Regions from separate parts of the Citrobacter sp. GW821-FHT07H02 genome, predicted to be linked through region 3. Evidence: predicted binding sites of a transcription regulator. Region 3 holds the regulator's gene; each other region holds the start of a gene.

Region 1 (4,269 bases), on a different contig from region 3:
CTGGCATGGCGCGAAGCCGCTGATACCAGCCTTCATCCAGCGGCACGCCGCGTGCGCGTTGCGCTTCGTGAATGATCGACAGCTGTTGCCTGAGCTGTTCTACCACCAGCAGCGGTCCCGCAAACAGGTAGGCGACCCCTGGGGGTAAGCGAGACGCAAACAGCGCACGGATAAACTGGCGAACCGGTACGTACTGCATCCAAAGTTGTGACGTGGAGACTATCGCCAGAATCCGCAGCCACAACGTTATGGCTTGCGCCCAGCGCTGTGGATCGCGCGGCTTGCCGCTGATCCACTCGCTCAACCACCCACCGTGCACGAGCCACAGGCCAAATCCCAGCGAAAGCATCAGCCACGCAACGTATTTTGCCCGCTGACGTGTGGCCTTCACCCCCGCTAAACAGAGAAAGGCGGCTCCGCTGTAGAGCGGAAGTATGACGTCAGTGGGCAGCAGCAGCGTGGAGCAGGCCGCCAACGCCCACAGGGTTAACGAGGTGAACGGGTGCATTAGCGCACGGCTGACATCGTTGGGAAATGGCGTGTGGTGCGAAGCGGCAACTGTCGCAATAGCATCCAGACGATGACCGCCGTCAGGATCTTATCGACCAGATTGGCGCCCAGCACGGTAATGGCGACAGATTCCACCAGATTCTGGCCGACAGAGTGCATCCAGGCGATGAACAGATCGGCACCGCTGCCGGTCACGCCACCAAAGAGCGCGGTACGCAAGGGCACAGCAACCAGCGTGACCGCCAGTGTAATCACCACGCCGCTGGCCACGACTTTCGGTAATGTGCGAAACCAGCCAGCCCGGGCCAGCCATCCTGCGACAAGACCAATGACCATGGCGACGGGCGCGAATGCCGCCGCAATAGGATCGGTCAACAATCCCCACAGTAGATTGGTCAGTAATCCGGTCAACATACCGATGACGGGACCTAACAGCACTGCGCTTATCAGGGTGCCGATAGAATCCAGAAAAATGGGCAGTTTCAGCATGCTGATGAGCTGTCCGCCGATCATATTGATGGCTATAGAAATCACAATCAGCACCAGCGACTGGCTGGAAAATTGACGACGCGCCATAAAGAACCTCTTACCAGGTGAAGGATTAACGGGGGGAAATAACCAGTTCGTCATAGGTGGAAATCGCACAAGGCTGGCGGCTAAACGCCAGTGCGGTCAGCTCGCCGATCACCAGTTCAAGCGTGGTACGTACGGTACAGCCAGGCATCATATGGCCGCCCAGCATGGCGCCCTTTGGGTCTGAGACGCAGAGATGCAGATGTTCGCCAGCGAGTTCGAACGTGCCGCTTAACGAGATCACTTCATAGGTTCCGCGAAGCAGTGTGGTGTCTTCCTGTCCGGCGTACCGCAGGGCGACGTGGGTCAGACTGCCGGTACAACCTGCAATCCACGCGGCTTGTAGCTGGTATTGATTTATAAACGCATGTAACTGTGTGAAAACTTCCTGACCGGGAAGCAAACGAAGCGCATAAAACCGTGCTTCAGACGAGGGGAGATGAGATGTAGTCATATTTTGGGGGACTCCGAGACTCGGACGTAAAGCTGATAATATAGACGCTGGTGGCTGTGCTTCCTGATATAAATCAGGATTTCTAACGCGACAACGAAAAGATCTTGCTACGCTTATTCACAATTCTGGAATATGGAATAAAACCAACGTGTGTGGGTGCTGAAATGTGACGTAAGTCAGATAACTGCGTTCTTTGGCTGGACAATCATTCCTTTTATTCCTCGTTTCGCTTATTCTAGCTGAAGCGTTTCAGTCGATTAAATGTTCGACAAATAATCAATCAGTCGCAGTTTGCGACAGGTAAGGTTTTCCTCGACGATTTGCTGGATTACTCTGTCAGCCTCATTTGAATCGGGATAGCCTTGCAGGAGACCTATGACCGTACGCGTAGCGATTAATGGCTTTGGTCGCATCGGGCGTAATGTGGTTCGTGCTTTATATGAATCCGGACGTCGGGCGGAAATCACCGTGGTGGCAATCAACGAGCTGGCGGATGCTGCAGGCATGGCGCATTTGTTGAAATATGACACCAGCCATGGACGTTTTGCCTGGGATGTTCGCCAGGAGCGCGACCAACTCATTGTTGGCGATGATGCTATTCGCATTCTGCACGAACGGAGTATCGACGCGCTTCCCTGGCGTGAACTGGGTGTTGATATTGTGCTGGATTGCACCGGCGTCTACGGCAACCGCGAGCACGGCGAGGCACATATCGCCGCTGGCGCAAAGAAAGTGCTCTTTTCACATCCTGGCAGCAACGATCTCGACGCCACCGTGGTATTTGGCGTGAATCAGGAACAGTTGCGGGCTGAACACCACATTGTCTCGAATGCCTCCTGCACGACCAATTGCATTATTCCGGTCATCAAGTTGTTGGATGATGCTTATGGCATTGAGTCCGGAACCGTCACCACGATCCACTCGGCCATGCACGATCAACAGGTGATTGATGCGTATCATCCTGACCTGCGGCGTACGCGAGCCGCGAGCCAGTCGATTATTCCGGTTGATACCAAACTGTCCGCCGGTATTACGCGAATTTTTCCGCAATTCAACGATCGATTCGAAGCGATTGCTGTTCGCGTTCCGACCATAAATGTGACGGCGATCGACTTAAGCGTGACGGTGAAAAAACCAGTAAAAGCCAATGAAGTCAATCAGTTGCTGCAAAAAGCAGCACAAGGTGCATTTCATGGTATAGTTGACTATACGGAATTACCGTTGGTCTCGATAGATTTTAACCACGACCCGCACAGTGCCATCGTCGATGGGACTCAAACACGCGTGAGTGGTGCGCACCTGATTAAGACTCTGGTCTGGTGCGATAATGAATGGGGCTTTGCTAACCGAATGCTCGACACAACGTTAGCTATGGCTGCTATTGGTTTCAGGTAAGGCGCGTGAGCGCTTGCAAAACTTTAAGAATCAACGAGAGGATTCACCATGTCTGTAATTAAGATGACCGATCTGGATCTTGCTGGTAAACGTGTTTTTATCCGTGCGGATCTGAACGTACCAGTTAAAGAAGGGAAAGTAACCAGCGACGCGCGTATCCGTGCTTCCCTGCCAACCATCGAACTGGCCCTGAAGCAGGGTGCAAAAGTGATGGTAACTTCCCACCTGGGTCGTCCTACCGAAGGCGAGTACAACGAAGAATTCTCTCTGCTGCCGGTTGTTAACTACCTGAAAGACAAACTGTCTAACCCGGTTCGTCTGGTAAAAGATTACCTGGACGGCGTTGAAGTTGCAGCCGGTGAACTGGTGGTTCTGGAAAACGTTCGCTTTAACAAAGGCGAGAAGAAAGACGACGAAGCGCTGTCCAAAAAATACGCTGCATTGTGCGACGTATTCGTCATGGATGCTTTCGGTACGGCTCACCGTGCACAGGCTTCTACTCACGGTATCGGCAAATTTGCAGACGTAGCATGTGCAGGCCCGCTGCTGGCTGCTGAGCTGGACGCACTGGGCAAAGCACTGAAAGAACCGGCTCGTCCGATGGTGGCTATCGTTGGTGGTTCTAAAGTTTCTACCAAACTGACTGTTCTGGACTCTCTGTCTAAAATCGCTGACCAGCTGATCGTTGGCGGTGGTATCGCCAACACCTTCGTTGCTGCTCAAGGCCACAACGTCGGCAAATCCCTGTACGAAGCTGATCTGGTTGATGAAGCAAAACGTCTGCTGACCATCTGCGACATCCCGGTTCCGGCTGACGTTCGCGTAGCGACTGAGTTCTCTGAATCCGCAGCGGCTACCCTGAAATCTGTTTCTGACGTTAAAGAAGACGAGCAGATCCTGGATATCGGTGATGCTTCTGCACAGCAACTGGCTGAAATCCTGAAGAATGCAAAAACCATTCTGTGGAACGGTCCGGTAGGCGTGTTTGAATTCCCGAACTTCCGTAAAGGTACTGAAATCGTTGCTAACGCCATTGCAGACAGCGAAGCATTCTCCATCGCAGGCGGCGGCGACACTCTGGCCGCTATCGACCTGTTCGGTATCGCTGACAAGATCTCCTACATTTCCACTGGCGGCGGCGCATTCCTCGAATTCGTGGAAGGCAAAGTACTGCCGGCAGTAGCTATGCTCGAAGAGCGCGCTAAGAAGTAAGTCATTTAAGGGCAGGGAAACCTGCCCAATTTTCAGCGCGCTTTGCAAGCACGCACCATTTTCTAAGGCCCGACGATACAGGACAACGAAACATGTCTAAAATTTTTGATTTCGTAAAACCAGGC
Region 2 (4,269 bases), on a different contig from region 3:
ACAGCATGGTTTTCGCCAGGTTTGCACGCGCACCGAAGAACTGCATTTGTTTACCAACAACCATCGGGCTTACGCAGCAAGCGATAGCGTAATCGTCGTTGTTGAAGTCCGGACGCATCAGGTCATCGTTCTCGTACTGCAGAGAAGAGGTGTCGATGGACACTTTAGCGGCGAATTTCTTGAAGTTCAGAGGCAGTTTTTCAGACCACAGAACGGTGATGTTCGGCTCCGGAGAAGGACCCATGGTGTACAGGGTGTTCAGGAAGCGGAAGCTGTTTTTGGTTACCAGAGTACGGCCGTCAACGCCCATACCACCGATAGATTCAGTTGCCCAAATCGGGTCACCAGAGAACAGTTCATCATATTCAGGAGTACGCAGGAAACGAACCATACGCAGTTTCATGACCAGGTGGTCAATCATTTCCTGAGCGTCAAGCTCTGTGATTTTGCCTGCTTTGATATCACGTTCGATGTAAGCATCCAGGAAGGTGGATACGCGACCGAAGGACATTGCTGCACCGTTCTGAGACTTAACAGCGGCCAGGTAGCCGAAGTAGGTCCACTGGATAGCTTCCTGAGCGTTGGTAGCCGGACCAGAGATATCGCAACCGTATTTAGCTGCCATTTCTTTGATCTGACCCAGCGCGCGGTGCTGTTCAGCGATTTCTTCACGCAGACGGATAGTTGCTTCCAGGTTTACGCCGTTTTCCAGATCGGACTGCAGAGAGACGAACTGAGCGTATTTGTCTTTCATCAGGTAGTCGATACCGTACAGCGCAACGCGACGGTAGTCACCGATGATACGGCCACGGCCATACGCATCTGGCAGACCAGTCAGAACGCCAGACTTACGGCAGTTCAGAATGTCTTTGGTGTAAACATCGAATACGCCCTGGTTGTGGGTTTTGCGGTATTCGGTGAAGATTTTTTTCAGCATCGGGTCCAGTTCGCGATCGTACGCTTTGCAGGAACCTTCAACCATTTTGATGCCGCCAAACGGGATAATCGCACGTTTCAGCGGAGCTTCAGTCTGCAGACCAACAATTTTCTCGAGCGCTTTGTTGATGTAACCCGCGTCGTGAGAAGTGATGGTGGATGCAACGGAGGTGTCAAAGTCAACAGGCGCGTGAGTGCGGTTTTCCTGTTTAACGCCTTCCATCACGCTGTCCCACAGAGCTGTGGTCGCATCGGTCGCGCCAGCCAGGAAGGACTCGTCACCCTCATACGGAGTGTAGTTTTTCTGAATGAAGTCACGGACGTTTACTTCATTCTGCCAGTCACCTTTGGTAAAACCTTCCCAGGCTGTGGCTAACTTTTCATTAAGCTCGGACATGTAACACCTACCTTCTTAAGTGGATTTTTTATTTACTGCGTATAACAAACATCAAAGGACTAATGATGGTCGTTGCCACGCAGGTAAATGACCCAGTATGTCAACCCGACCAACAAACCGCCGCCGATAATGTTACCGATCGTAACCGGAATCAGGTTATCGGTGATGAAATTCATCACGGTCAGGTGAGTAAAATTCTCCGGAGCGGAACCGACAGCGGCCCAAAATTCCGGTGTTGCGAAGTCGCGGATTACAATACCCAAAGGGATCATAAACATGTTTGCGATACTGTGCTCAAAACCGCTGGCCACAAACATGGCGACCGGTAATACCATGATGAACGCTTTGTCCATCAGGCTGCGACCCGAGTAGCTCATCCACACGGCCAGGCAAACCATCAGGTTAGCAAGAATACCGAGGCAGACAGCTTCAACAAAAGTATGGTGCATTTTATGGTCAGCAGTTTGCAGAACGTTGAGTCCCCATGCGCCATTGGCGGTCATATACTCGCCAGATAGCCACATAAGTAATACGAACAGCAAGGCGCCGATCAGGTTGCCAACATAAACGTTAAGCCAGTTTTTTGCCAGTTGACCCCAGGTGATACGGCCGCTGGCCTTGGCGACGACGATCAGTACGGTTGACGTAAAGAGGTCTGCGCCGCAGATAACACAAAGAATCAGCCCCAGAGAGAAGCAGATACCCCCCACCAGTTTAGCCATACCGAACGGCATCGTTCCGGTACCGGTTGTGGCGGTAATATAGAAAACAAAGGCGATTGAGATGAATACACCGGCAGTAATCGCCAGATAGAAAGTCTTCAGCGGATGTTTCGTTGCTTTATAGACACCTGCTTCTTCGGCCACTTTGGCCATTGCAGCAGGGAGTAATAGATCAAAAGGGTTGTCAGCTTTCACACTAACTCTCTCTTTATTAAGTCGGCGACGAGATACTAACAAAGCATTATAGATGAGAATTTGATATAGATCATATCTCACCTGGCTTATAGGCCTTCAAGTCGCATGGTTTTTGCACGATTGCGATGTAATTAATTGATTTATAAAATAAAAATAAATTTTAAAAGTTATAATGTGAGTTGAATTTTTTCTCTGGACCTCTGGAAATGCAGTTAATTAAAATGGAGTAATTGACATATATAGCAACACTTACGCATTATTTTATGTAATATCAACTACCAATATTTAACCTTGTCATTACATTTATTTTTGGTTAGGCAAAAATAAGTAAAACGGGGCACTAAAAGCGCCCCGTAATATAGCTCAACCGAGTGTTCAAGCCTACTTAGAGTATGCTATTCGGTTTTATTTTGACCACCAGAGGGCTTTTGCACGTTGCAGCTTCTCATAGGCCTTCAACAGAGACTGGTGCGATGGGAAAGCCAGTAAGTCGCCGTCAACCGCCTGTAACCCATAAAACGCCGATTCGCCGCTCAATGCCGCGCTTGCCGCTTCAACGGCTTCTGCGCCATACATGCGAATAAAGGCATTCAGATATTGCAGAGGTTCACGATCTTCTTCCTGCGCCAGCAGCAGTAATGTCTGTAGGCAACGGTAGTAGTTCGCACGTTCAGCGCTGAAGACAGAGGCGTTAAACTCCATCGTCCACTCAGTCCAGATCAGCGCCTGCTCAAGGTCGCCGCCTGCCAACGCCAGCATTGCTTTTAGCTCGCCAATACGCAGCGTAGACCAACCGTTATCTGGCCCGGTTGCAAGTCCCAGCAGTTCGCGTACGCGGGTAAAGTCGTCAAAACCTTCTTCATCGAGTTGTTCGATAAGATTCAGGTAAGCTTCTTTTTCCCACTCGCTGCCTGGCAGAGCAATGATCGTTTCGCGCAGATGGCTACCCATGCTGTTGTTGGCTAACCACAGATCTTCGGCCGGGTAGATGTCAGACATGCCCGGCACAATGATACGGCAGGCATAAACACCCAGGTGCTCATAATCGGCGATGTACACTTCTTTATCTTCAGCATTGAAGATAGCCATCAGGGTAGCGAATTCTTCTTCCGTGGTGCCGGAGAAATTCCAGTCAACGAAGGGATAATCGGCATTCTGCTTAAACAGATCCCAGGAGATCAGACCGCTGGAATCGATGAAGTGAGTTTCGAGGTTGGTGTGTTCAGCCACTTCTTCATCATCAAAAGTTGGCGGAGTGAACACATCAAGATCTTTCAGACCGCGACCCTGCAACAGTTCGGTGACCGTGCGCTCCAGCGCCACGCCGAAGTCCGGGTGCGCACCGAAGGAGGCGAAGCAGGTGCCGTTGGCTGGGTTGAACAGAACCACGCAGATAACCGGATACTGGCCGCCCAATGAACCGTCATAAGCGAAAATCGGGAAACCTTCGGCTTCCAGCTTCGCGATGGATTCGACTACCGCCGGATAACGCGCCAGCACATCGGCTGGGATTTCCGGCAGGCTGATGCTTTCCGCGATAATGCGATTCTTCACATAACGTTCAAAAACTTCAGACAGCCCCTGAACGCGCGCTTCATTCGGTGTGTTACCGGCGGACATCCCGTTAGAGACATACAGGTTGCCGATAATATTCATCGGAATATACACGGTCTTGTTATCAGACTGGCGGGTAAACGGCAGACCGCAGACGCCGCGCTCTTCGTTACCGGACTGCAGGTCAATCAGCATGCTTCCGGTCAGTTCGTTATCCGGATCGTAAAACGCACGCAGACGCGCATCCAGCAGACCTTCAGGAACGTCGTCGTCTTCGGTTAACGGGAACCATTTTTCGTTCGGGTAATGTACGAACGGACCGTTGGCGATGGTGTCGCCGAGCCAGAAATCAGCAAAGAAATAGTTCGTGGACAGACGCTCAAAATATTCGCCCAGCGCGGAGGCCAGTGCCGCTTTTTTGGTTGCGCCTTTACCGTTGGTGAAGCACAGCGCGCACTCTTTGTC
Region 3 (4,269 bases):
GGCAGCGCTGGAGCGCAATTTCGCACGATTCCAGATAGCGTTGCGCAAGGTCTGGCGTCAGCATCGTATGTTCCCGCGCCAGTGTGGTCATTGCATTGATGTGCTCGACAATAAACTGGCTGTGCGTTACCCACAGTTTCATATCTGCCAGATAGTGCGCGTTAAATCCGGGTTCCTGCATGGACTGATTCAGCGAGTTGTACAGCGTGTTGTGCGCCTGATTGACACGCATACGCTGATACGCGAGCGGCGTTGCCTGTGGATTGCTGCTGAGGATCAGGCGGATGGCTTCCTGGTCAGCTTCCAGCGCGTCGTGGGCGTTTTTGCGCAACAGACCGCTCTGCCACTGCGGCCAGAGCCAGACCGTTCCGCCAAACGCGATCAGGCAGCCAATCACCGTATCAATAAACCGCGGCACAATGTACTGCTCGCCATTTAACGTCAGCAATTGCAGGGTATACACCGCAGTGACCGTAAACCCAACCGTTGCCCAGCCGTAGTTTTTACGAATGATCAGATAACTCACCAGCGTAATGACCAGCATGCCCGCCAGCGTGAAGCCTTCAGGGATGTGGAAGTGTAGCGTCACACCCGCAATCACCAGTCCAACCAGCGTGCCCGCCGAACGGTGTAGTATGCGAACCCGCGTCGCGCCGTAGCCGTTTTGCGTTACAAACAGCACCGTCATCAGGATCCAGTACGGTTTCGGCAGATGTAACGCGCTGCCCATCAGGCTGGCGATACTCAGCATTACGCTGATGCGCCCGGCATTTCGCAAAGCGGGCGATTTGAAGGACAGATAGTTTTTTAGGGCCGGGATCAGCGGGAGTCGGCGTTGTTTATCCGCCATCAGGTCGCGGGCATAGAGTGGGCGTTGGGTCCGCAATACACGGGCAATGCGGCTAAAGTGCCAGTAACAGAACTGACCCACCGGGTTATCGGGATGCTGGTTGGCGATTTTCTCCAGCGCGCCAATCTGCTTTTCCATGCTAAAGCGAGTCGGCAGGCGGTGATACAGAATGTCATCCGCCAGGATGCGCAAGCGCGCAGCGACCGTTTGCGCGTTCCAGCGAATCACCTGCTCCGCATGGCTGCGTTCGACCAGCTTTTGCACCTCTTCTGGCTGATGCAGACTGACGGAGATATGTTCCTGTAAGTCCAGCGCTTCCTGGAAGGCCCGCAGCAGGCGTTTATATTCATTATTGTGATGTGCCGACAGCATGTGCATTTGCTGGTAACACTGGGTGATGAGATCCACCGCCTTCTGTTGGCGTACCAACAAGGGCGGCAGCGCTTTTTCAGGATCGGCATGCTGGGTGAGCAGACTGTATTTGGCTTCGCAGTAGTCGGCCAGCTCGCGGTACAACAAACTGAGTGACTCGCGTAGCGGTTGTTCACGCCAGAGCCAGAACCAAAACCAGTTAAAAAGCCCGTACCACAGGGTGCCCAGGGCATAGATCAGCAACGGCTCCCAGACGGGCATGTTACCGGCCAGGCTTAGCGTGAAAATAGCGGCGATAAGCGAGGCAGGCAGGAGTCGGGCATGCAAGGCGCTGAGTTCCGCCGTCACGCCAAGAATCAGCGTTAAACCCGTCAGAATCAGCGGTAGCGGTATTGCTTGCGCGAGCAGTAGCTGCATGGCCAGGCTGCATCCGGCAAACAGCGATGCGCCAATGACTAAGCGTTTGAAAAAGCGTTTGTGGGGAGTATCAAGCCCGGCAATGTTGCAGCAGGCGGGAACGAGAGAAAAGAGCAATCCCAGATGCAACTGGCCAATGATAAGGCCGATCGCCACAGGCAAACACAGCACCAGCGTTTGCCGCAGTGCGTAGTTGATTTCAGGGTGATAAATCAGTCTTCGCCACATCGGTGCCAACAAAAATGGCGCATTACAGGGTAATACGCCATTTCGACGGGGTTAACGAGTGCCGTAGACGACGATGGTCTTACCGTGCGCGGAGATCAGGTTCTGATCTTCCAGCATTTTCAGAATACGACCAACGGTTTCGCGAGAACAGCCAACGATCTGACCGATCTCCTGACGGGTGATTTTGATTTGCATGCCGTCCGGGTGAGTCATCGCATCGGGTTGCTTCGCCAGGTTCAGCAGAGTCTGAGCGATACGACCAGTTACGTCGAGGAAGGCAAGGTTGCCGACTTTTTCGGACGTAACTTGCAGGCGACGAGCCATCTGGGAAGACAGGCGCATCAGAATATCCGGGTTCACCTGGATCAGTTGGCGAAATTTTTTGTAGGAGATTTCAGCGACTTCACAGGCCGTTTTTGCACGTACCCATGCACTGCGTTCCTGGCCTTCTTCAAACAGGCCTAATTCGCCAATGAAATCGCCCTGATTCAGATAAGAAAGGATCATCTCTTTCCCTTCTTCGTCTTTAATCAGCACTGCCACTGAGCCTTTAACGATGTAGTACAACGTTTCTGCTTTTTCACCCTGGTGAATCAGCGTGCTCTTCGACGGGTACTTATGAATGTGGCAATGAGACAAGAACCATTCGAGAGTCGGGTCTGTTTGCGGTTTGCCAAGCACCATGCGCGGTTATCCTCTGTTATAAGCTGTCTCCAGAGCCAGAAAACGACGCTGTCTCTGGGGTTGCCAAAATATGCTTCCCGCTGCCAGGGAAGGGGGCTGCTAAAAATGTACTGCAGCCTGTAATGTGATGTCCTCTGCATACATGCAGTACGTCAATGTATTACTGTAGCATCCTGACTGTTTTAGCATAGCTTTCGCCGTGTGTCTCCTGGTGTCTCGCTTCAGCATGATGCAGGTCGCCTTCCATTGCGAGATTTGTTATGTCCGCGTAATCTGTCAGGAAAATTGAAACATTGGAGTTACGAAATATGCAAGCGCGTGTGAAATGGGTCGAAGGGCTAACCTTCCTGGGAGAGTCTGCTTCCGGCCACCAAATTTTGATGGATGGTAACTCCGGTGATAAAGCGCCGAGTCCGATGGAAATGGTGTTAATGGCCGCGGGTGGCTGCAGTGCGATTGATGTGGTGTCTATTCTGCAAAAGGGACGCCAGGATGTGACCAACTGCGAAGTGAAGCTCACTTCCGAGCGTCGTGAAGAGGCGCCGCGCCTGTTCACGCATATCAATCTGCATTTCATTGTGACTGGCAATGACCTGAAAGACGCCGCCGTTTCGCGCGCTGTTGATCTTTCTGCAGAAAAATATTGTTCTGTTGCGTTGATGCTGGAAAAAGCGGTGAATATCACGCACTCATACGAAGTGATTGCCGCGTGATCTCAGGTTGCCGGAGGGCGTGACGCTTATCCGGCAACGCTGCGCATTATTCGATTTTTTTGCCTTCCATCAGTCGCTGAACCAGCGGCAGCATAATCAACTCCATCGCCAGTCCCATTTTGCCGCCCGGCACGACTAATGTATTGATGTGGGAAATGAATGAACCCTGAAGCATCGCCAGCAACCAGGGAAAATCGATCCCTTCCAGATTACGAAAATGAATAACGACAAAGCTCTCGTCTAATGACGGGATGCCTTTTGCCGCAAAGGGATTCGAGGTGTCTACCGTGGGTACACGCTGGAAGTTAATATGCGTACGGGAGAACTGCGGGGTGATGTAGTTGATGTAATCATCCATTGAGCGAACCACCGAATCCATCACCGCCTCGCGGGAGTGTCCGCGCTCGCTGGTGTCGCGGATCAGTTTTTGTATCCACTCCAGGTTCACGATCGGTACTACGCCAACCAGTAAATCCACATGGCGCGCCACGTTATGGTGCGGCGTCACTACGCCGCCGTGCAGCCCTTCATAGAACAGGACGTCGGTCGGTTCAGGCAAGGGTTGCCACGGCGTGAAGGTTCCCGGCACCTGATTCCACGGTACTGCTTCATCGTAGGTATGCAGATATTTCCGCGACTGGCCTTTGCCCACTTGTCCGTACTCGCTGAACGTTTGTTCCAGCAGGCCAAAATCATTGGCTTCGGGGCCGAAATAACTGATATGCCGCCCGGCGTCCCGCGCTTTGCGGATCGCCATGTCCATTTCCGGGCGGGTATAGCGGTGAAAACTGTCGCCTTCCACCTCGGCGGCACGCAGATTTAACTGTGAAAAAATTTTACGGAACGCGAGGCTGGTGGTGGTGGTCCCCGCGCCGCTGGACCCTGTTACCGCAATCACTGGATGTTTGGCAGACATAACAACTCCATGAATAAACACTCGTTTTAGTATAGTCGGCCCTCAGCGGGGGATTACTCGTGCAACTGCTTTTTGGGCATAATATTGAC

Evidence for each region. Region 3 encodes CRP, which controls carbon source genes, mostly activating them, when cyclic AMP is high. Its sites were predicted from a motif close to ATGTGANNNNNNTCACAT; they were not measured.
Region 1: a site for CRP is predicted at 1,702-1,719, ahead of epd (erythrose-4-phosphate dehydrogenase). Genes of this name have one in related genera too.
Region 2: a site for CRP is predicted at 2,309-2,326, ahead of focA (formate transporter FocA). Genes of this name have one in related genera too.

What each region holds. Positions count from the first base shown of each region.
Region 1 is NZ_JBWKPZ010000011.1:56,495-60,763, forward strand. It holds gene AC07NP_RS12870 (energy-coupling factor transporter transmembrane component T) at 1-508, opposite strand, end outside; gene AC07NP_RS12875 (ECF transporter S component) at 508-1,086, opposite strand; gene AC07NP_RS12880 (PPC domain-containing DNA-binding protein) at 1,112-1,537, opposite strand; gene epd (erythrose-4-phosphate dehydrogenase) at 1,913-2,932, shown strand; gene pgk (phosphoglycerate kinase) at 2,981-4,144, shown strand; gene fbaA (class II fructose-bisphosphate aldolase) at 4,237-4,269, shown strand, end outside.
Region 2 is NZ_JBWKPZ010000001.1:577,280-581,548, forward strand. It holds gene pflB (formate C-acetyltransferase) at 1-1,333, opposite strand, end outside; gene focA (formate transporter FocA) at 1,393-2,250, opposite strand; gene ycaO (30S ribosomal protein S12 methylthiotransferase accessory factor YcaO) at 2,656-4,269, opposite strand, start outside.
Region 3 is NZ_JBWKPZ010000002.1:381,332-385,600, forward strand. It holds gene AC07NP_RS04885 (YccS/YhfK family putative transporter) at 1-1,867, opposite strand, end outside; gene crp (cAMP-activated global transcriptional regulator CRP) at 1,919-2,551, opposite strand; gene AC07NP_RS04895 (OsmC family protein) at 2,860-3,264, shown strand; gene AC07NP_RS04900 (phosphoribulokinase) at 3,311-4,180, opposite strand; gene AC07NP_RS04905 (YheU family protein) at 4,234-4,269, opposite strand, start outside.